DNA from 3 places in the Streptomyces sp. NPDC041135 genome. Region 3 is predicted to be linked to each of the others. Evidence: riboswitches for the same ligand, from Rfam matches in the RefSeq annotation. Region 3 holds a riboswitch; each other region holds the start of a gene.
What was found. Region 3 has a riboswitch for cobalamin ahead of ACZ6CZ_RS24975 (ribonucleoside-diphosphate reductase subunit alpha). Riboswitches for the same ligand answer to the same signal wherever they lie in the genome.
Positions count from the first base shown of each region.

Region 1: linked by a shared signal. The riboswitch ahead of nicT (Nickel transporter NicT) and the one ahead of ACZ6CZ_RS24975 (ribonucleoside-diphosphate reductase subunit alpha) in region 3 are both predicted to bind cobalamin.
Region 2: linked by a shared signal. The riboswitch ahead of ACZ6CZ_RS27930 (cobalamin biosynthesis protein) and the one ahead of ACZ6CZ_RS24975 (ribonucleoside-diphosphate reductase subunit alpha) in region 3 are both predicted to bind cobalamin.

Region 1 covers NZ_JBVIYZ010000014.1:109,728-117,107, reverse strand. Annotated here, with positions in the region: gene ACZ6CZ_RS27435 (GAF and ANTAR domain-containing protein) at 263-973, shown strand; gene ACZ6CZ_RS27430 (hypothetical protein) at 1,021-1,803, opposite strand; gene ACZ6CZ_RS27425 (nucleoside hydrolase) at 2,011-2,976, shown strand; gene nicT (Nickel transporter NicT) at 3,028-4,110, opposite strand; cobalamin riboswitch at 4,139-4,343, opposite strand; gene ACZ6CZ_RS27415 (ArsR/SmtB family transcription factor) at 4,425-4,784, shown strand; gene ACZ6CZ_RS27410 (LAETG motif-containing sortase-dependent surface protein) at 4,895-5,836, opposite strand; gene ACZ6CZ_RS27405 (glycoside hydrolase family 13 protein) at 6,186-7,380, shown strand, end outside.
Region 2 covers NZ_JBVIYZ010000015.1:84,365-91,744, forward strand. Annotated here, with positions in the region: gene ACZ6CZ_RS27925 (cobyric acid synthase) at 1-1,137, opposite strand, end outside; gene ACZ6CZ_RS27930 (cobalamin biosynthesis protein) at 1,134-2,078, opposite strand; cobalamin riboswitch at 2,190-2,331, opposite strand; gene ACZ6CZ_RS27935 (hypothetical protein) at 2,515-2,742, opposite strand; gene ACZ6CZ_RS27940 (inorganic phosphate transporter) at 2,789-4,093, opposite strand; gene ACZ6CZ_RS27945 (class II aldolase/adducin family protein) at 4,370-5,089, shown strand; gene ACZ6CZ_RS27950 (alpha/beta hydrolase) at 5,349-6,500, shown strand; gene ACZ6CZ_RS27955 (hypothetical protein) at 6,672-7,380, shown strand, end outside.
Region 3 covers NZ_JBVIYZ010000011.1:195,768-203,147, reverse strand. Annotated here, with positions in the region: gene ACZ6CZ_RS24995 (bifunctional albaflavenone monooxygenase/terpene synthase) at 1-28, shown strand, start outside; gene ACZ6CZ_RS24990 (GlxA family transcriptional regulator) at 62-1,027, opposite strand; gene ACZ6CZ_RS24985 (hypothetical protein) at 1,121-1,405, shown strand; gene ACZ6CZ_RS24980 (ribonucleotide-diphosphate reductase subunit beta) at 1,419-2,375, opposite strand; gene ACZ6CZ_RS24975 (ribonucleoside-diphosphate reductase subunit alpha) at 2,432-4,807, opposite strand; cobalamin riboswitch at 4,930-5,053, opposite strand; gene mctP (monocarboxylate uptake permease MctP) at 5,232-6,860, opposite strand; gene ACZ6CZ_RS24965 (DUF3311 domain-containing protein) at 6,857-7,120, opposite strand; gene ACZ6CZ_RS24960 (GntR family transcriptional regulator) at 7,309-7,380, opposite strand, start outside.

The sequences.
Region 1 (7,380 bases), on a different contig from region 3:
ACCCCCCGGAACGAAAGCGAAAGGAAGAGTGAGGCGCCCCGGACACCGCAGCGACGTGCGTGTCCCGTGAGCCAGGTGGCGCATGAGGAGCCTAGGCGGCGAACACTAGGTCATGCCACTGACAAAAGCGCGGGGGACCCAGGGTTCCCCGGGCCGCCGCCGCGGTTTTGCCCCCCTCACCCCGGGTAGTCGGGAGGCCCCCGGGTGGGGACGCCGCCCGGAGGCTCCCTACTGCTGCGCCGAAGCGAAGGAGGCGACGGGTGTGCTGCGGGTCGCCGAGACCATCGCCGAACGGCTGCGGGACGCGGCGCCCGCGGACGTGCCCGCCCGGCTGTGCACCCTGGTGACCGAGCTGCTGCCGGTGCGCGGGGCGAGCGTGTCGCTGTTCAGCGAGGGGCTGCCCGTGCAGGTCGGCGCGAGCGACCCGGCGGCCGCCGGCATGGCCGAGATGCAGGCCACGCTGGGCGAGGGCCCTTGTGTGCACGCCGTCGAGACGGTCGCGCCCGTGCTCGCCCGCGATCTCACCTCGGGCCCGGACCTGCTGCGCTGGCCGGTGTTCGCCCAGCAGGCGGTGGAGGCCGGCGTCCGGGCGGTGTACTCGCTGCCGCTCGGCAACGACGCCGTCTGCGTCGGCACCCTCGACCTGTACGGCGCCGTGCCCGGCGAGCTGAGCGGGCCGGACCTGAGTACCGCGCGGCTGGTCGCGGGCGTGCTGACGGTGGCCCTGATGGCGCTGCCCGGCGCGGACGGCGACGACGAGGACGTGACCCGGCCCGGTTCCTCCTGGCTGAACGGCCTGACCACCGGGCACGACGAGATCCACCAGGCCATCGGCATGATCATGGCGCAGCTGGGCGTCGGCTCGGCGGAGGCGCTGGCCCGGCTGCGCGGGTACGCCTTCGCCCGCGACCGGACGGCGCTGGACGTGGCCCACGAGGTGGTCAGCCGCCGCCGGCGGATCGACCGCGACTGAGGCGCAGCGGCGCCGGGGCCGCCGTCAGGCCTGCGCCGTCAGCGTCGTCAGGCCTGGACCCGGCCCTGTTCGCGGACCTCGGCCAGCCGCCGGGCGCCGGTCTCCAGCGCCAGTCGCAGGGCGTCCATGGGCGGCGTGCCGAGGGCGCCGTCGGTGAGCACGATCGTGTCGTCGCCGAGTCGGACGGCGGCCACGTCCACGGTCAGGGTGAGCGGTGCCGTGTCGCCGTCGTTCCCGCCGCCCTCGCTGGTCAGGGTGACCCGCAGCGCCCCCCGGGCGTCCCCGAGGGCGGGCAGCTCGGCGCCGGTGACCTCCACGTACTGGGTGCCGGCCGCGGTGGTGGCCGCCGTGAATCGCGCGCAGGTCCGCGGCAGCGTGCGCAGCCAGCCCAGGGTGCGGTCCACGTCGGCGGGGCGCCGGGCGGAGACCTGGTAGCGCAGCTGGGCCACGTCGTCACCGTCGTCGAGCACGGTCACCGCCTGGCCGGCGGAGGGGCCGCCGAGCAGTTCGTCGGCGTACAGGGCGTCCAGCAGGCGCTGGCAGTCCGGGACGGCCGTGGTCGCCTTCAGCAGCCCGTCCCGCCAGGTCGCCGTCCCGTCGGCGGGCGTCCACGGCACGCCCAGGTCGGCGTCGGTGATCAGCGCGGCCCGCGCCTGGTCCGCGGTGAGCGCGGGGACCGCCACGGGGTCCGCGGCGCGCGGCGCGCCGGTGGGCGAGGCGGCCGCCTGCCGCGCGGCGGGCCGCGGGGCCCCCGTGCAGCCCGGTACGGCGAGCAGCGCGGCCGCCGCGAGACCGGCGGCGGTGAGGAGGCGGGCCGGGGGGAGGGACATGGGGGAGCCTCCAAGGGGTGCCGGGACCGGACGGGCGGCGCGCGGTGGGCCGGGGCCGACGGACGGTGCGGTGCGTGCTCCCACGGCACCACCGGCCCGCCCCGGCCACCAGCGCTCCGGGCCGTCCGGGTGAGCCCGCGGGAGGCACGAGTCGGGCGGGACCTCGCGGACACGACCTAATGTCGATCGTGACGGAAGGAGCCCGCCGTGACCGGTCAGCCCATCCCCGTGATCATCGACTGCGACACCGGTGTCGACGACGCCCTGGCCCTGCTGTTCGCCGTGCGCCACCCGGGCCTGGACCTGCGCGCGGTGACCTGCGTGGCCGGGAACACCGACGTGGACGGCGTGGTCCGCAACACCCTGACCGTGCTGGAGCGGGCGGGCGCGCCGGACGTCCCGGTGGCCCGGGGCGCCGGGCGGCCGCTGCTCGAACCGCCCCGCTCCGCCCGGCACGTGCACGGCTCCGACGGCATGGGCGACCTGGGCCTGCCCGCGCCGCTGAGGGCGCCCGTGGCCGAGGACGCGGTGAGCCTGCTGCGCCGCGAGATCCTCGCCTCGCCCCGCCCGGTCACCCTGATCCCGACCGCGCCGCTGACCAACATCGCGCTGCTGCTGCGCACCCACCCCGAGGTGACCCGCAACATCGAGCGGATCGTGTTCATGGGCGGTGCGGTCGCCGGCGGGAACGCCACCCCGGTGGCCGAGTTCAACGTCTGGCACGACCCCGAGGCGGCGGCGATCCTGCTCACCGCCGGGGTGCCGATCACGATGTACGGCCTCGACGTCTTCATGCGGGTCGTCGTCCCCGGCCCCGACGTCCACCGGCTGCGGGCCGGCGACGACCCCGGCACCCGGCTGGCCGGCGACCTGCTCGCGCACCGGCCGACCACCCAGGGCGGCCCGGCCGAGGCCGAGGAGGCGGGCGGTCTCGGCGACGCGGGCGCGGTCTGCGCGGTGGCCGACCCCGCGGGGCTGGTCACCCGGCCGCTGCCCGTCGAGGTCTGCCTGGCGCCGGGACCGGCCCGGGGCCAGACGATCGTCGACCTCCGGCCCCGCCCCGGCGAGTCCGAGATCCACGGCGGGGCCCGCGCCCGGCCGCTGGTGGACGTGGCGCTGGAGGTCGACGCGGACCGTTACGTCCGGCTCTACCTGGAGACGGTCACGCGCTGAGCCGCAGGCGGGCTGCGGACGGCCCGTCCGGCCTGATCCGCACGAGCGACCCTAGTCGGCCTCCGCCGCCCGTACCGTCCAGCGCTGTTCGACCTTGGCCACCTTCCAGTAGCCGATGGCCGCCGCCCACACCACCACGAACAGGGCCACGATGACGTATCCCACGCTGTCCAGGTTCAGGCCGGCTATCCAGCCGGTGACGGCGTCGCTCAGGTCGAGCTTGTCGTGCAGGACGCCGACCAGCTCGATGGTGCCGATGAAGAGGGCGACGGCGATGGACAGCCCGGTGATGGTGAGGTTGTAGAAGACCTTGCGGACGGGGTTGGAGAACGCCCACTGGTAGGCGAAGTTCATGAAGGTGCCGTCCAGGGTGTCGAACAGGCTCATCCCGGCGGCGAACAGCAGCGGCAGGCACAGGATCGCGTACCAGGGCAGCCCGGCCGCGGCGCCGGAGCCCGCCATCACCATCAGGGTCACCTCGGTCGCGGTGTCGAAGCCCAGCCCGAAGAGGAAGCCCAGCGGGTACATCTGGCCCGGCCGGGAGACGGACTTGGTCAGCCGGCCCAGGACGCGGTTCATGAACCCCCGCGAGTCCAGGTGCTGTTCGAGTTCCCGTTCGTCGTACGTCCCCGCCCGCATGGACCGGAAGACCCTCAGGATGCCGGCCAGCGCCACGACGTTGAGGACGGCGATGAGGTAGAGGAAGGTGCCGGAGACGGTCGTGCCCAGGAAGCCGAGCACCTGGTGGGTGGTGGAGTCCTCGCTGGTGATCCGGCCGGCGAGCTGTGTGCCGCCCGCGATCAGCGAGGCGAGGAGCACGACCACGCTGGAGTGGCCGAGCGCGAACCAGAAGCCGACCGAGACCGGCCGCTTGCCGTCGGCCATCAGCTTGCGGGTGGTGTTGTCGATCGCGGCGATGTGGTCGGCGTCGAAGGCGTGCCGCATGCCGAGCGTGTAGGCGGTGACACCGAGCCCGATGCCGAACGTCTCGCTGCCGACCCGGTAGTGGCCGGGGGCGACGAGCAGGAACAGGATGCCGAAGGCGGCGACGTGCAGGGCGGCGATGGCGGCCAGCAGGCCCGCCGTGCGGACGGTGTCCTCACGGCGCCAGCGGAAAACGGCAGGGTCGGTCATACGGTCACGCTCCAGCACCTCGTGGATCACTTCGTGAGCTGCCGTGGCCGGTCTCCTGGCTTGGGGGTCGTACGCCCGCCGTCCCTGCCTTCCCAGCCGGACGACCGGCCAGTGGCCCGGCGGCTGCCGGACGGGACGGGGACTTCCCCCTTCACAGTGGCGAGGGCCGCGTCGGCATGGGTCCTTGACGGACCGTCACCGACTTCCCGAGCACCACGGCCCGTCCACCGTAGGGGGGAGGGCCGTTCCCTGCATAGCTGCACATGTGCGCAGGTATGGAAGATCACAATCGGGAGGCCTGCGAGGATGAGGACATGCATCTCGTGCCTGCCGACCGCGCGGACCGTCGTTCCATCGACGGCCACCGGGTGTGCGACGCCATCGCCGCGATCGGCGAGCCGGGTCATCTGCGCGCCTGGTCCGACCGGTTCTCCCTGCTCGCCGACCCCAAGCGGCTGGCGCTGCTGCTCGCCCTGCACCGCACGGGTCCGCTGGCGGTGTCCGACCTGGCGATCGCCACCGGAATGAACGACCCCGCCGTCTCGCAGGCCTTGCGGCTGCTGCGGGCGGCGGGGGTCGTGGAGGGCGAGAAGGAGGGGCGGGTGGTGCGGTACCGGGTGATCGACCGGGACGTGCGGGCGCTGCTCGCACACTGCGCGGCGGACACCGCCTGACCCACCGGTCCACCTGTGTGACTTACCGGTCCACCTATGTGACCCCCCGGTCCACCGAGGTGACTCACCGGTCCGCCGGTGTCACCGCCTCACCGTCCGCCCGTCCGTCGTCAGCGCTGGGCCGTACGGCGGCGCCGGGTGGTCATGACGATCGCGGCGCCGCCCACCAGCAGGACCGCCGCGCCGCCGGCGATGACGCCGGTGTCGCCGCCGCCGCCGGTCTCGGCGAGGTCACCGTCGTCGCCGCCGGTGGCCGGGGCCGCGCCGGACTCCGAGGTGGCCGGGGCCGCGGTCGGGGTCGCTGAGGCGGCGCCGGACTCGGTGGTGGTGGGTGCCGGGGTGGTGCTCTGCGTCGCCGGGGCGGACGGGGTGGCGGAGCCGGACGCGGAGTCGCTCGGCGCCGGCGCCGGCGTCGGGGACTGCGACTCGGCGGCCGTGCAGTCCTTGGTGCCGCCGTTCCAGGCCGCGATCAGCTTGTCCTTGATGACCGCGTGGTCCGGGCCGGCCGGCAGGTCGCCGTGCTCGAAACCGTCACCGGCGTCCGTCTTGCCGTCGAACCTCACCGCGCCGCGGTAGAGGTCGATCTGCGCGAAGCAGCCCGCGTCCGGCACCGCGATGTCGAGGGTGTCGGTCGCGCCCGGCTTGACCGTCACGGTGTCGAAGTCCACGAACACCTGCTCGCCGGAGGTGGCGAAGGAGGAGCCGTGGGCGAGGTAGGAGGCGAGGGAGGCGGTGCAGGTGGCCGCGTCACCGGCGGCGCGCACGGTGATGTGCACCTTGCCGTCCGCGGAGGGCCGCAGGCTCTGGTCGTCGACCTTCACCGAGTCGAAGAAGCTGGTGCCGTCCAGGGAGAACTGGCAGCGGTCGGTGCCCGTCTCCGTGCCCGCACCCGTGCCCGGCTTGTAGGTGCCGCCGGCCTTCCAGCCCTCACCGCCGGGCGTGCCGTGGGCCCAGGCGCCGGAGGCGCCGGCGACGGAGGCGGCGCAGAGGGCGAGGGAGGCGGCGCCGGCCCCCAGCAGGCGGCGCGCGGTGACAGGTCTGGCTATGGACATGGGCATCCCATCTAGAAACAGAAGCTCAGCAGCTCACGCGGAGCGCGGCGGAGCGCGGCAGAGCGCGGGAGAGCCGAGGAAGGCTAGGAAGGCTCAGAAGACATGGCGGAGCGCTGGGCTCATTGGTCACATCGGCCACATCAGCCACAGGCTCCGGTCATGGTCATGCGCCCCGGCGATACCTGTCAACCTGCGGAAACGCAAGGAGACTTCGAAGAGTCGTCACCATGTCAGCACACAGGGAACGTTCCGCTCCGCATCGGTCCGCACCAGTCGGCACCACTCGAAGGTTCCCTTTCCGGGCAATGTGGACAGAGTCACTACTGTCGCTCTCTCGAAGGGAACCCGCGTGGCAGACCTCTCGTCCAGGAACCCCGACTGGTGGCGCCAGGCCGTCATCTACCAGATCTACCCCCGCAGCTTCGCCGACGCCGACGGCGACGGACTCGGCGACCTCAAGGGCATCACCCGCCGCCTCGGCCACCTCGCCGCCCTCGGGGTCGACGCCCTGTGGCTGAGCCCGTTCTACCCCTCCGAACTCGCCGACGGCGGCTACGACGTCGCCGACCACCGTGACGTCGACGCCCGCCTCGGCACGCTGGACGACTTCGACGCCATGGCCGCCGAGGCGCACCGGCTGGGTCTGAAGGTCATCGTCGACATCGTCCCCAACCACACCTCCCACCTGCACCCCTGGTTTCAGGAGGCGCTGCGCGCGGCCCCCGGCTCACCGGCCCGTGAGCGCTACGTCTTCCGCGCCGGCCGCGGCTCGCGCGGCGAACTGCCGCCCACCGACTGGCAGTCCGTCTTCGGCGGCAGCGCCTGGCAGCGGGTCCCGGACGGCCAGTGGTACCTGCACCTCTTCGCCGCCGAGCAGCCCGACCTCAACTGGGACAACGAGGAGGTCCGCGCCGACTTCCGCACCACCCTGCGCTTCTGGTCCGACCGGGGCGTGGACGGCTTCCGCATCGACGTCGCCCACGGCCTGGCCAAGGACCTCACCGAACCGCTGCGGGACGTCGGCGGCCTCGGCGCGACCGGCGAGGAGGCGCTGCTGCGGGTGGCGCCCGGCAGCCACCCCTACTGGGACCGCGACGAGGTCCACGAGATCTACCGCGACTGGCGCAAGATCCTCGACGCCTACTCACCGCCGCGCACCGCCGTCGCCGAGGCCTGGGTGCCGGGAGCCCGCCGGGCCCTGTACGCCCGCCCGGACGAACTGGACCAGGCCTTCAACTTCGAGTACCTCCAGACCGGCTGGGACGCGGACGAGCTGCGCCAGGTCATCACCGACTCCCTCGCCACCGCCCACGCGGCCGGCGCCTCCGCCACCTGGGTGCTGTCCAACCACGACGTCGTACGGCACGCCTCCCGGCTGATGCTGCCGCCCGGCACCGACGACAACGCCTGGCTGCTGTCCGGCGGCCGGGCCCCGGCCGTCGACGCGGAGGCGGGCCTGCGCCGGGCGCGCGCGGCGACCCTGCTGATGCTGGCGCTGCCCGGCTCGGCGTACGTCTACCAGGGCGAGGAACTCGGCCTGCCGG
Region 2 (7,380 bases), on a different contig from region 3:
GGTCTTCTCGCGGGCGAACCGCACCCGCACGGGCAGGATGCCGAGCCCTTCGACGTGACCCTGGCGGCTCTCCACGTCGTCCTCGATGTGCTCGCCGAGGATCTGGAAGCCCCCGCAGACGCCGAGTACGGGCCGTCCTTCGGCGGCCCGGCGCGCGACGGCCGCCGCGAGCCCCCGCTCCCGCAGCCACTTCAGGGCCCGTACGGTCCCCCGGGTGCCGGGGATGACGACGAGGTCGGCGTCGGCCAGCTCCTCCGGCCGGTCCACGAACCGCACCACGACGCCCGGTTCGGCGGCCAGCGCGTCGACGTCGGTGAAGTTGGACATCAGCGGGATCGCGCAGACGGCGACCCGCAGCACGTCCTCACCGACGGGCGGGGCGGTGCTGGACTCCCGGACGGTCCCGCGCAGGGAGACCCGCAGCCCGTCCTCCTCGTCGATCCCGAGGCCGTGCCGGAAGGGCAGCACGCCGTAGGTGCGCCGTCCGGTGAGCCCGTGCAGCATGTCCAGCCCCGGCTCCAGCAGCGACACGTCACCGCGGAACTTGTTGACCAGGAAGCCGGCGACCAGCTCCTGGTCCTCGGGGGAGAGCAGCGCGACGGTGCCGAAGAAGGAGGCGAAGACGCCGCCGCGGTCGATGTCGCCGACCACGAGCACGGGCAGCCGGGCGCCCCGCGCGATCCCCATGTTCACGATGTCGGTGCGCCGCAGATTGATCTCCGAGGGCGAACCGGCCCCCTCGCAGATCACCGCGTCGTAGGTGCCGCGCAGCTCGGCGAGGCAGTCCAGCACGGTGCCCAGCAGCCGCTGCTGGCGCCCGCCGTGGTAGCCGCGGGCGCTCAGCTCGCCCACCGGCCTGCCCAGCAGCACCACTTGGCTGCTCTGTTCGCCACCGGGCTTGAGCAGCACGGGATTCATCCGCGCGGTCGGCTCGATGCGGCAGGCCTGGGCCTGCATGGCCTGCGCCCGGCCGATCTCCGCGCCCTCCCGCGTGACGAAGGAGTTCAGCGACATGTTCTGCGCCTTGAACGGCGCGACCTTCACGCCCTGCCGCACCAGCCACCGGCAGATCCCGGCCGTCACGACGCTCTTGCCGGCGTCGGAGGTGGTGCCGGCGACCAGGAGCCCGCCGCTCATCCGCACCGTCCTTTCCCGAGGAGGCGCGCGGCGGCCGTGACGCCGAGCGCGAGCAGCTGGACACGGCGCGAGAGCCGCACGGCCCGGTCGACGTCGGTGACCCGGACGGCGCGTCCGGCGTCCCCGTTGAGCACGGGCCGGTGTTCGACGCGCCCGGCGTAGGAGAGCGTGCCGCCCAGCCGCACCCCGAGCGCTCCCGCGAACGAGGCCTCCACGGGGCCCGCGTTGGGGCTGGGGTGGCGGTGCGCGTCGGCCTTCCAGGCCCGCAGCGCGCCGCGCGGGTCGGGCCCGGCGAGGGCGGCGAGGGCGGCGGTCAGCCGGGCCCCGGGCCATCCGGCGAGGTCGTCGAGGCGGGCGGAGGCCCAGCCGTAGCGCCGGTAGCGGGGCGAGCGGTGCCCGACCATCGCGTCGAGCGTGTTCACCGCGCGGAAGCCCAGCAGCCCCGGCACTCCGGCGGCGGCGCCCCACACCAGGGCGCCCACGACGGCGTCGGAGGTGTTCTCGGCGACGGACTCCACGACCGCCCGGGCGATCCCGTCGGCGTCCAGGGTCTGCGGGTCGCGGCCGCACAGGTGCGGCAGCCGGGCCCGCGCGGCGGCCAGGTCGCCCGCCTCCAGGGCGCGTCCGACGGCCCGGGCCTCCCGGGCGAGCGAGGTGCCGCCGACGACGGCCCAGGTGGCGGCGCCGGTCAGGGCGACGGAGGCGGCGGGGGAGCGGCGTACGGCGCGTTCGGCCAGCACACCGAGGGCGACGGCGCCACCGGCGCACACGGCGGTGTGCAGCACGCCCCGGCCGCGGTGGTCGCGCCACAGCACCCGTTCCACGGCGCCGGCCGCCCGTCCGAACACGGCGACCGGATGCCCGCGGCGGGGGTCGCCGAGGAGCAGGTCACCGAGGAGGCCGGCGGCGGCGCCGTACGCGAAGACGCGATCGGCACCCATCGGCTCAGCCGGCCGTGGGGTCGGGTACGGCGGGGAGCGCGGGCCTGGTGCTGAGCCTCGATCGGCAGCCGAGCATGCGGTGTGTGTCCTCACTCAGGGTGTCCACGCCCTGGTTCGACGAGACCGGCGGCGAGAGTTCCTGGCTCCCGGGGTGTACTACCCCGGTGACAGTGGCGGGACCGCGCCGGAATCGCACCGGCTTCCTCTTCTGCCGCCGTAGTGGCCCCGGCAGTCCACCACGCCCCCGGAACGGCCGTCAACTTGCCGTTGACCTGCGGGAGGAGAGTGTGCTCAGGCCCACACCCCCGGCCGACCGCCCGTCAGGTCCCGCCCGCCGCACACGGCATGCGAAAGGCTCCTCCCCGGCCCCGGCTGAGCGGAACCGGCGGGAGGAGCCCGTCGGACGGCGGCCGGCCCGGTGGCCGGCCACCCGGGATCAGGCCTTGGCCATGATCAGGAAGATGCCGTACGCCACCGCCGCCGCGCAGGCGGTGAAGCACACGTAGGAGCCGGTCACGGCGAGGACGGCGGAGTCGCCCCGGGCCGCGGCCCGCTCACGGCGGGAGAGGCCGGCGACGCCGAGGGTGAACAGGGCCACCAGGGCCACGGTGACCACGAGGCTGACGCCGAAGACGGAGCCGAGGGCTGCCCAGTCGATCTGCATATCGGTGCTGCTTTCTGGTCACCGGGTCGGTGACCGGGTGCTCGGGTCAGACGGTGGCGGCCGGCGGGACGGCCGGTTCGGCGCCGACCGCCACGGGGGCGGCGGTGACCGCGCCGGCCGGGACGGGGGCGGCCGGGACGGAGAGGGCCGGGACCGGGGCGGCGATGGTGGCCGTCAGGTCCGCGGTGACGGGGCCGGCGGGCGGCGGGGCCACGGCGGCGATGGCGGTGGTCACCACACCGGCGGGCTCGTCGGCGCCCAGGACGTTGGAGGCGTCCACGACCTCCCGGCGGGACAGCTTCCAGATCGCGGCACCGGAGGCCACCAGGAAGACGGCGACGGTGGCGGTGCCCCAGTCGCCCAGGTCCGTCACGGACTCGGCGAGCGCGCCGACCAGCGCGGCCGCCGGGAGCGTCAGCACCCAGGCGACGCACATGCGGGTGGCCGTGGACCAGTGGACCACGCCGCCCTTGCGGCCGAGACCGGCGCCCATCACCGAACCGGAGACGGAGTGCGTGGTCGACAGGGAGAAGCCCAGGTGGGCGGAGGCCAGGATGACGGTCGCGGCGCTGGTCTGGGCGGCGAAGCCCTGCTGCGGCTGGAGGTCGGTCAGGCCTTTGCCCATGGTGCGGATGATGCGCCAGCCGCCGAGGTAGGTGCCGAGCGCGATGGCGAGGCCCGCGGAGAGGATCACCCAGGTGGGAGGGTTGGAGCCCGGGTCGACCGCGCCGCCCGCGATCAGCGCGAGGGTGATGATGCCCATGGTCTTCTGCGCGTCGTTGGTGCCGTGCGCGAGGGAGACCAGGCCGGCGGAGGCGATCTGGCCGGCGCGGTAGCCCTTGCGGGTCGCCTCGCCCTCGGCGCCGCGGCTGAGCGCGTAGGAGAACCGGGTGGCGAACATCGCCGCGACGCCCGCCACCACCGGGGCGGCCACGGCCGGGATCAGGACCTTGGTGACCAGCACGTCACCGTGGACCGCGCCGAGGCCGGCCGAGGCGACGGTGGCGCCGATCAGACCGCCCATCAGGGCGTGCGAGGAGCTGGAGGGCAGACCCACCAGCCAGGTGACCAGGTTCCAGAGGATCGCGCCGACCAGGGCGGCGAAGATGACCTCGGGACGGATGCCCGTCTCGTCGACGAGCCCCTTGGAGATCGTGTTGGCGACCTCCACGGAGAGGAAAGCGCCCACAAGGTTCAATGCGGCGGACATGGCCACCGCGACCTTGGGCTTGAGGGCACCGGTCGAGATGGTGGTGGCCATCGCGTTGGCGGTGTCGTGGAAACCGTTCGTGAAATCGAACGCGAGTGCGGTCACTACCACAATCGCGAGGATCAGCGAGAAGCTTTCCATGTACCCAGGCAATCGTTCAGAGGTCGTTGGCGCGACGAACGTAAGCACCCCGGGTGAACGGAAGGTGAACTGGGCCAGGCATACCGGTGTCACAAATCCGGGGTCCGCGCTCCGCCACGCCCGGCGGCCCGTGTGGCGTCCGGGCTCCGCCCCCGCGCGGACCCCGCCGGCCGGTCCCGGGAGCCGTGGAAGAGATTCCGGTCACCCCGCGGGCGCCCGCCGCCGTCGCCCCGCCGGGAGGCCGGTCCGCCCGGCGCGGACTGGCAGGATCGCCGTATGGCCGAACAGCGGTGGGGACAGCGGGAAGCGGGCGACGGCCCGGAGGACACACCGGTCGCGGGACCGGGCGACGACGGGAGGACGGCCCGCGCGTGGGAGGCGCTGGTCGCCACCGCCCGCCGCACCGTCGCCGACGGACTGGTCGTCGGCACCTCGGGCAACGTCTCCGTACGCGTCGGGGACACCGTGCTGGTCACCCCCTCCGGCGTGCCCTACGACCGGCTCACCCCGGACGACATCACCGGCGTCGGCCTCGACGGCCGGCAGGTCCTCGGCACCCTGGTCCCGACCAGCGAGCTGCCCCTGCACCTCGCCGTCTACCGCGCCACCGGCGCCGGGGCCGTCGTGCACACCCACGCCGTGCACGCCACGGCCGTCTCCACCCTGGTCGGCGAACTGCCCGCGGTGCACTACGTGACCGGGACCCTCGGCGGACCCGTCCGGGTCGCCCCCTACGCCACCTACGGCACCGAGGAACTGGCCGCCCGCGTGGTGCGCGCCCTCGACGGCCGCTCCGGCTGCCTGATGCAGAACCACGGCACCCTCACCTACGGCGCCGGCCTCGACCAGGCCTACGACCGCACCGCCCAGCTGGAGTGGATGTGCCGGCTGTGGCTGACGGCCTCCTCCGTGCCCGGCCTGACCCCGTCCCTGCTGTCGGAGGCACAACTCGCCGAAGCGGGGGAACGCCTTAAGGGGTACGGCCAACGGAGGTGACCCGATGCACGGCAGCCACGCGCCCCGCCGACCCCAGTCCCGCACGCCCCGCTTCCCCCGCCCCCAGCTCCCCTTCCCCCTCTTCCGGCCCCTTCCCCGCTTCGCAGGCTCCCGGCGCCCGCCGTGGGCGCCGTGGACCGCGGCGGCCTCGTCGGCGTTCCGGGCCACCTGGGCGTCCCGGTCGCCGGCGGCCGGGCGGACGTCACCCCGTGCGCCCTTCCCGCTGGCCGGTGCCGGACCGCGCCCGGACACTGGAGGCGTGCGCACTGCCAGAGCGACCGCCGCCGCGGTCACCGCGGTCCTGGCCGCCGGCGCGGCCTCGGTGGCCGCCGGACGGCTCGCCAGCGACGCCGCGCTGAAGGCCCCCGCCGGCCGCCCCCTGCCCACCGAACCCCGGCTCACCGTGCACGGCACGGCCGCCGGACAGATCACCCTGACCCGCGACCTGGCCTCCCTGCGCCCGGGCACCTACGGCCTCACCGGTCACGGCTCGCACGCCGTCGTCGGCCCCGTCGTGGAGGGCGCCGCCCCCACCGCCGACACCGTCGTACGCCGCCTCGACCGCGTCACCCGCGGCACCCCGCACGCCGGCGACCGCGTCCGGCTCACCCCGAACGTGCACACCGGCGACCCCGGCACCGCCCTCGGCCTCGACCACTCCGACGTCGAGGTGCCCGGCGAACTCGGCGCGCTGCCCGCCTGGTACGTGCCCGGCTACCGCGACATGTGGGTCATCACCGTGCACGGCCTCGGCACCACCCGCGAGCACCCCATGAACGTCATGGAGTTCCTGCACAGCCGCCGCCTGCCGGTGCTCGACCTCGCCTACCGGGGCGACCCCGGCGCCCCCCGCCCGCCGGACGGGCTGAACCACCTCGGCGCGACCGAGTGGCGCGACGTGGACGCGGCGATCCGCTACGCCGTCGGCCACGGCGCCCGCAGCGTCGTGCTGTACGGCTGGTCCACCGGCGCCACCATGGCGCTGCGCGCCGCCGCCCGCTCCCCGCTGCGCGACCGCGTCGCCGGGCTGGTCCTGGACTCGCCGGTGCTCAGTTGGGAGGCCACGCTGCGCGCCCTCGCCCGGGCCCGGCACACCCCGGAACCCCTGCTGCCGCTCGCGGTGCGGGCCGCGCAGGGCCGCGCGGGACTGGAGGCCGACCGGTCCGCCGGGAGCCGTCCGGCCCACGCCGGCGCGAGCGGCGGCAGCGAACCGGTCACGGTGCCGACGCTGATCGTCCACGGCCCCGGCGACACGGTCGCCCCCTGGCACCTCTCCCGCCGCCTCGCCGCCCGCAACCCGGGCCTCGCCGCCCTGCACACCGTCCGCGACGCCCCGCACGCGGCCATGTGGAACGCCGGCCCGGCGGAGTACGAGGAGCGGCTGCGCCGCTTTCTGACCCCCCTGCTGTGACCCTGTCCGCACGGTCCGCCCGGTCCCGGCGGCGACCATTCCGTTTAACCCCGTACCACTGGCCGGATCACGCCTGCGCGAGCCCCGTCCGGGCGCGTACGCCGTCCGGCCCCGTCGCCCGCCGTGACATTCCGTTTGGGTTTTCGGACCGTCAACCGGAAGACTGCACCCGTGACGTCCCGTATCCCGCGCGACTCCAGGCTCCGACTCGTCCGACCGCGACCCCTGGCCGCCGCCCCCAGAGCTGTGAACCAGCGGCGCCCGCGCCGCCCCGCACCCCGGCCGCCGGAGGGCACCCCCGCCCCCGCCGAACTGGCCAGAATGGCCCGCTCCGGCCTCGCGGGCGCCGCCCGCGTCGCCCACTGGGCCGACGCCTCCCTCGGACCCGGCAGGGACGGCGGCACCGACGACGGCAAGGCCACCCTCTCCCCGGCGACCGCCGAACGCGCCGCGGCCGACCTCGGCCTCACCGCGGCCCAGGTGCGGGCCGACTGGGACACCGCCCGGCTAGCCGGACTCGTCGAGGTGCACGGCGACAGCGCCCGCCCCGGCTGGCGGCTGCGCGCCTGGGACCGCGACGACAGCGCCGTCCTGCGCGGCTGGGTCGCCCTGTTCGACGCCTGGTCGCTCGCCTACCCGGAGCCCGCCGACCACGAGCCCTCCGCGGTCGCCGAGGTCGTCTCGGCCATGCCCCAGGTGCTGTCCTTCCTCCAGCTGTCGGCCGGCCCCGTCCCGGTCGAGCAGCTGCTCGACCTGCTCCGGCAGCGCGTCACCGAACTGCGCACCGAGCGCTGCGAGGTCCCCTACACGCCCGGCGCCGGGAGCCCCGCCGCCCCCGCGCTCGCCGCGGTCCCGGCGATCGTCGCCGCCGCGGCGCGGC
Region 3 (7,380 bases):
GCTGCTGCTGACGCCCGTGCCGTGGTGAGGTGAGCGCGGCCCGCCACCGCCCGGCGCGCGCTCAGGCGGCCTCCGGACCGCGGAACGCGCGCCGGTAGGCGTTCGGGGTGGTGCCCAGCGCCCGGACGAACTGGTGGCGCAGCGCGGCCGCCGTACCGAAGCCCGCGCGCCAGGCGATCGCGTCCATGGTCTCGTCCGTGCCCTCCAGCAACCGCTGGGCCAGCAGCACCCGCTGGCGCAGCAGCCAGCGGTAGGGAGTGGTGCCGGTCTCCTGCTGGAAGCGGCGGGCGAAGGTGCGCGGAGCCATGTGGGCGCGGGCGGCAAGCTGCTCGACGGTGACCTCCTGGTCGAGGTGCTCCTCCATCCACACCAGCACCTCGCCGACCGTGTCGCAGGGCGACCTGGGCAGCGGCCGCTCGATGTACTGCGCCTGCCCGCCGTCCCGGTGCGGCGGTACGACCATCCGCCGGGCGATCTTGTTGGCGACCTCGGGGCCCTGCTCCTTGCGCACGATGTGCAGGCACGCGTCGATCCCGGCGGCGGTGCCCGCCGAGGTGATCACCGGGTCCTCGTCGACGTAGAGCACGTCCGGCTCGACGACCGCCCGGGGGAAGCGCCGGGCCAGCTCGTCGGCGTGCCGCCAGTGCACGGCGCAGCGCCGGCCCTCGAGCAGCCCGGCCGCGCCGAGCAGGAAGACGCCCGAGCAGACGCTGAGCACCCGGGTGCCGCGCCCGGTGGCCCGGCGCAGGGCGTCCAGCAGCGCGGGCGGGTAGGACCGGGCCGCGTAGGAGCTGCCGGCCGGTACGGCGATCAGGTCGGCCTCCTCCAGCCGCTCCAGGCCGAACGGTGTCGACATGCTCAGGCCGGCGACCGGGGTGCTCAGCTGCGGTCCCTCCGCCGACACCACGGCGAAGTCGTACACCGGCAGCCCCTCGTCGCTGCGGTCGATCCCGAAGACCTCGCAGACCACGCCCAGTTCGAAGGGGTGCACGCCGTTCAGCAGGACCGCGGCGACGTTTTTCAGCATGCTGCCAGTGTGCCCCGGAAGTGGCAGTAATTCGAGGGGGTGCGGCAGTACTGCCACTGCCGGTAAGGAGTGTCCGGCGTGAGACTGGTGTGCATGAACGGAAACCAGATCGAAGGCCTGATCGGAATGCTCGCCGTGCTGGGGATCCTGGTCCTCATGACCCTGCCCTCGGTGATCGGCATTGTGCGCGACCGGCGCGTCGACCGGGAGCTGCGGGCGGCGCGTGACGCCGAGGCCGCCCGGACGGACCGGGCGGCCGGGAACCCCGCCCCCGGCGGGCCGGGCAGGCCCGGCGCCGCCACCCGGCCCGCCGCGCCCGCGGCACCCGCCGCGTGCGGCGCGTCCCGCGGTCACCGCGGCCTGACCCGTCCCGTCTGAGACCGGCCGTCGCTCAGAAGTCCTCGTCCAGGTCGACGGTGCCCTCCACCGCCACCTGGTACGCCGAGGGACGCCGCTCGAAGAAGTTGGTCAGCTCCTGGACGCCCTGCAGCTCCATAAAGGAGAAGGGGTTCTCCGAGCCGTACACCGGGGCGAAGCCGAGCCGCGTGAGGCGCTGGTCGGCCACGCACTCCAGGTACTGGCGCATGGAGTCGGTGTTCATGCCCGGGAGGCCGTCACCGCACAGGTCGCGCGCGAACTGCAGCTCGGCCTCGACGGCCTCCCGCAGCATGTCGGTGACCTGCTCCCGCAGGGCGTCGTCGAAGAGGTCCGGCTCCTCCTTGCGGACGGTGTCGACCACGTCGAAGGCGAACGACATGTGCATCGTCTCGTCGCGGAACACCCAGTTGGTGCCGGTCGCCAGGCCGTGCAGCAGACCCCGGCTGCGGAACCAGTAGACGTACGCGAAGGCCCCGTAGAAGAACAGGCCCTCGATGCACGCGGCGAAGCAGATCAGGTTCAGCAGGAAGCGGCGGCGGTCGGAGCGGGTCTCCAGGCGGTCCAGCTTCTCCACCGAGTCCATCCACCGGAAGCAGAACGCCGCCTTCTCCCGGATGGAGGGGATGTTCTCCACGGCCGCGAAGGCGGCGTTGCGGTCCTCCGGGTCGGGCAGGTAGGTGTCCAGCAGCGTCAGGTAGAACTGGACGTGGACGGCCTCCTCGAACAGCTGGCGGCTCAGGTACAGCCGCGCCTCGGGGGAGTTGATGTGCTTGTAGAGCGTCAGCACCAGGTTGTTGGCCACGATCGAGTCGCCCGTCGCGAAGAACGCGACCAGACGGCCGATCAGGTGCTGCTCGGCCGGCGTGAGCTTCGCGAGGTCGGTCACGTCCGAGTGGAGGTCGACCTCCTCCACGGTCCAGGTGTTCTTGATCGCGTCCCGGTAGCGCTCGTAGAAGTCCGGGTAGCGCATGGGGCGCAGGGTGAGCTCGAAGCCCGGGTCGAGCAGTCGGCTGTCACGGTCGGTCGTCACTGGCAGGCCTCGCAGGACTCGGGGTTCTCCAGGGAGCAGGCGACGGCGTCGGGGTCGGCGGCCTGCTGGGCGGGGACGGTGGCCTCGGGCCGGGCCTGGGCGCGGGCGGCGCGCGCGATGCGGGTGGCCGGCCGCGAGCGCAGGTAGTACGTCGTCTTCAGGCCCGACTTCCAGGCGTAGGCGTACATCGAGGAGAGCTTGCCGATGGTCGGCGTCTCCAGGAACAGGTTCAGGGACTGCGCCTGGTCCAGGTACGGGGTGCGGGCGGCGGCCATGTCGATGAGCCCGCGCTGCGGGATCTCCCACGCCGTGCGGTACAGCTCCCTGACGTCCGCCGGGATCCAGGTGAAGCCCTGCACCGAGCCGGCGGAGTCCCGCAGCGCCTCCCGGGTGCGCGCGTCCCAGACGCCGAGCCGCTTCAGGTCCTCCACCAGGTAGGTGTTGACCTGGAGGAACTCGCCGGAGAGGGTCTCGCGCTTGAAGAGGTTCGACACCTGGGGCTCGATGCACTCGTACACGCCCGCGATGGAGGCGATGGTGGCCGTCGGCGCGATGGCCAGCAGCAGCGAGTTGCGCAGGCCGACCGACGCGATCCGCTCGCGCAGCGCCGCCCAGCGCTCCGGCCAGGCCGGCTCGGTCCCGTAGTGGTCGGGGTGCAGCACGCCCCGCGCCGTACGGGTCTTCTGCCAGGCCGGCAGCGGGCCGTTGCGCTCGGCGAGGTCGGCGGACGCCTCGTAGGCGGCGAGCATGATCCGCTCGGCGATCCGCGTCGACAGGGCGCGCGCCCCGGCCGAGTCGAAGGGCAGGCGCAGCTTGAAGAAGACGTCCTGAAGGCCCATGGCGCCCAGGCCCACCGGCCGCCAGCGGGCGTTGGAGCGGCCCGCCTGCTCGGTCGGGTAGAAGTTGATGTCGACGACGCGGTCGAGGAAGGTGACGGCGGTGCGCACGGTGGCGTCCAGCCGCTCCCAGTCGATGTCACCGGCCGCCGCGTCCACGAAGGCGCCGAGGTTGACCGAACCCAGGTTGCAGACCGCGGTCTCCCCGTCGTCCGTGACCTCCAGGATCTCCGTGCAGAGGTTGGAGGAGTGGACGACGTGCCCGGGCTCGGCCGTCTGGTTGGCGGTGCGGTTGGCGGCGTCCTTGAAGGTCATCCAGCCGTTGCCGGTCTGCGCGAGGGTGCGCATCATGCGGCCGTACAGCTCACGCGCGGGCAGCGTTCTGCGCGCCAGGCCCGCGGCCTCCGCGGCGCGGTAGGCGGCGTCGAACTCCTCGCCCCACAGGTCCACCAGCTGCGGCACGTCCGCCGGGGAGAACAGCGACCAGGTGCCGTCGGCGTCGACCCGGCGCATGAACTCGTCCGGGACCCAGTGCGCGAGGTTGAGGTTGTGCGTGCGGCGGGCGTCCTCGCCGGTGTTGTCGCGCAGCTCCAGGAACTCCTCGATGTCGGAGTGCCAGGTCTCCAGGTAGACCGCGGCCGCGCCCTTGCGCCGGCCGCCCTGGTTCACGGCGGCCACCGAGGCGTCCAGGGTCTTCAGGAACGGCACGATGCCGTTGGAGTGCCCGTTGGTGCCCCGGATCAGCGAACCGCGTGAACGGATGCGGGAGTAGGACAGGCCGATGCCGCCGGCGTGCTTGGAGAGCCGGGCGACCTGGTGGTAGCGGTCGTAGATGGAGTCCAGCTCGTCCAGCGGGGAGTCGAGGAGGTAGCAGGACGACATCTGGGGGTGCCGGGTGCCGGAGTTGAACAGGGTGGGGGAGGACGGCAGGTAGTCCAGCCGGCTCATCAGCCGGTAGAGCGCGGCCACTTCGTCGAGCGCCCGCACGGTGTCGTCCTCGGCAAGTCCGGCGGCGACGCGCAGCAGGAAGTGCTGGGGCGTCTCGATCACCTTGCGGGTGATCGGGTGCCGCAGCAGGTAGCGGCTGTGCAGGGTGCGCAGGCCGAAGTAGCCGAAGCGGTCGTCGGCGCCGGTGTCGACGAGCGCGTCGAGGCGGGCCGCGTGCAGGCGGACGAAGGCCGCGGTGCGGTCGGCGATGAGCCCCTCGCGGTGGCCGGTGGCGACCGACGCGGTGAAGGACGTCACGCCCTGGGAGGCGGCCTCGGCGCGGACGGTGAGGGTCAGCAGGCGGGCGGCCAGCCGCGAGTAGGCGGGGTCCTCGGAGATGAGGCCGGCGGCGGCCTCCGTGGCCAGCTCGCGCAGTTCCGCCTCGTCGGCCGCCGCTGACCGCCCCCGCAGCGCGGCGGCGGCGACCCGGCCGGGGTCGGCGTCGGGCAGGTCGGCGGTCAGCTCGGTCAGGGTCCGCAGCAGCGCGGCACCGGGACCGTCGGTCTCCGGCACGCTGACTGAGGCCGGATCTGCTGGCGCGATGGTCACGTGGGGGCTCTCCCTCGCTCGGCACGGGGCCTCGCGGGGCAGGGGATGGCACACGGGCGCAGGCGGCGCCGCGTCCACCTGCCCACTCCACGAGGCCCGGACGTCTCGGCACCCGGACCGGACGGCCGGGCGCGCTGCCGGCAGGTCCTCGGACTGACCAGGCGTGCGGACGCACGCGTGTACACCGTTGCGGGACAGTTCCGGATTCGCACCGGATTCCCCTGCGGCGACAGCGAGCATGAGCATACATCTGGTGCCGGGTTCGGCGAGCACCCCCATATGTTGTGTCGCGCGGTGCCGGAGCGTCATGTCATGACAAACGGGCCGCCGTTGCGCGGTGCGCACGGCGGCCCGTCGGGAACCGTTCAGCGGCGGCCGGTCCGCGGCCGCCGCGTAAGCGGGCGGCCGGCCCGTCCGGGCCCGCTCAGTGGGCGCTGTCCGCGGTCGCCGGCGGCAGCTCCACCTGGACGCCCGGGTCGCCCGCGTCCGCGGTGTAGTCGGCGGGACTGGTCTGGTCGAGGCCCTCGGGGGCCTTGAACGCCCGCAGGGCGAAGGTCAGCACGACGGTGACGGCCACGTTGAGCACGAACGCGGTCAGGCCGATGTAGCCGATCTCCCCGATGCCGGGGATCTCCTTCGCCGAGCCGCCGAAGTGCTTCTGGGTCGGCGAGGCGACACCGTACGCGGCGACCGTGCCGTAGATCATGCCCACCGCCCAGCCCGCGAGCAGCGCCCAGCGGTGGAACCACCGGGTGAACAGGCCGCCGACCAGGGCGGGGAAGGTCTGCAGGATCCAGATGCCGCCGAGCAGCTGGAAGTTGATGGCGACGGTCTTGTCCATGGTCAGCACGAAGACCAGCGCGCCGACCTTCACCAGCAGCGACACGATCTTGGAGACCCGGGTCTCCTCCTTCGCCGTGGCGTCCGGCTTGATGAAGTCCTTGTAGATGTTGCGGGTGAAGAGGTTCGCGGCCGCGATCGACATGATCGCCGCCGGCACCAGCGCGCCGATGCCGATCGCCGCGAAGGCCACGCCCGCGAACCAGTCCGGGAACATGTCCTCGAACAGCTGCGGGATCGCCAGCTGGCCGTTGGTGACCTTCACCCCGGCCGCGATCGCCATGAAGCCCAGCAGCGCCAGCAGGCCGAGCATCAGGGAGTACAGCGGCAGGATCGTGGTGTTGCGGCGGATCACCTCACGGCTGCGCGAGGACAGCGTCGCGGTGATCGAGTGCGGGTACATGAACAGCGCGAGCGCCGAGCCCAGCGCCAGCGTGGCATACGTCCACTGCCCTGCCTCGGCCGGGACCAGGGCGCCGCGCGGCTTCCCGGTCGCCGGGTTGACCTGCGCGAAGGCGTGGCCCGCCTTGGCGAAGACGTCGTCGAAGCCGCCGAGCTTGATCGGGATGTAGATGATCGCCACCGCGATGACGATGTAGATCAGCGCGTCCTTCACGAACGCGATCAGCGCGGGGGCGCGCAGGCCCGAGGAGTAGGTGTAGGCGGCCAGCACGCCGAAGGCGATCAGCAGGGGCAGGTCCTTGACGAACCAGTTGCTGCTCGCGCTGCCGCCGACGCCCATCACGTCCAGCACGGCCTGGATGCCGACGAGCTGGAGCGCGATGTACGGCATGGTCGCGAGGATGCCGGTGACCGCCACCGCGAGCGACAGGCCCTTGGAGCCGAAGCGGCCGCGGACGAAGTCCGAGGTCGTCACGTACCCGTGCTTGTGCGACACCGACCACAGCCGCGGCAGGAAGGTGAAGATCAGCGGGTAGACCAGGATCGTGTACGGCACCGCGAAGAAGCCGGAGGCGCCCGCCGCGTAGATCGCCGCGGGAACGGCGACGAAGGTGTACGCCGTGTACAGGTCGCCGCCGAGCAGGAACCAGGTGATCCAGGTGCCGAAGGACCGTCCGCCCAGGCCCCATTCGTCGAGCGAGTGCTCGTCGTCGGCCCGGCGCCAGCGCGCGGCCAGGAAGCCCAGGACCGTGACGGCCAGGAAGAAGAAGATGAAGACGCCGAGCGCGACGCCGTTCACGCCGTCCTTCACCGCGACGCACCTCCCCGGACCGCGTCGCGGGAGCGCTGGTCACGGCGCCACAGCTGGTGCGCGGTGACGGTCAGCGCGGTGGAGACGAGCACCCACAGCATCTGGTACCAGTAGAAGAACGGGATGCCGATGAACGCCGGGTCGGTCTTCGCGTAGGAGCCCACCCACAGCATCGCCGCGAACGGCGCGGCGAGACAGAGGGCGATGACCACGCGGACCGGTGTGACCACCGGTTGTCTCACTTCAGGCGCATCTGACATGACACACGCTCCGTCCCCTCGACGACCACCTGTGCGGTGCGCAGGTGTTGATCACCTGTTGTAATGCGCAGGCAATCTAGGTGACGGTGTCGAGACAGCGGAAGCCCTCGTCCGTATATCGGTCCCGTAATTCAGCCCCGGACGGTACGCGCGGACGGTATGCGCGGACGTGGTCCGAACGAGAGGTCCTAGTCCTGGGGGCGCTTGAGGCGCGCCACGAACTTGTACCGGTCGCCCCGGTACACCGAGCGCACCCACTC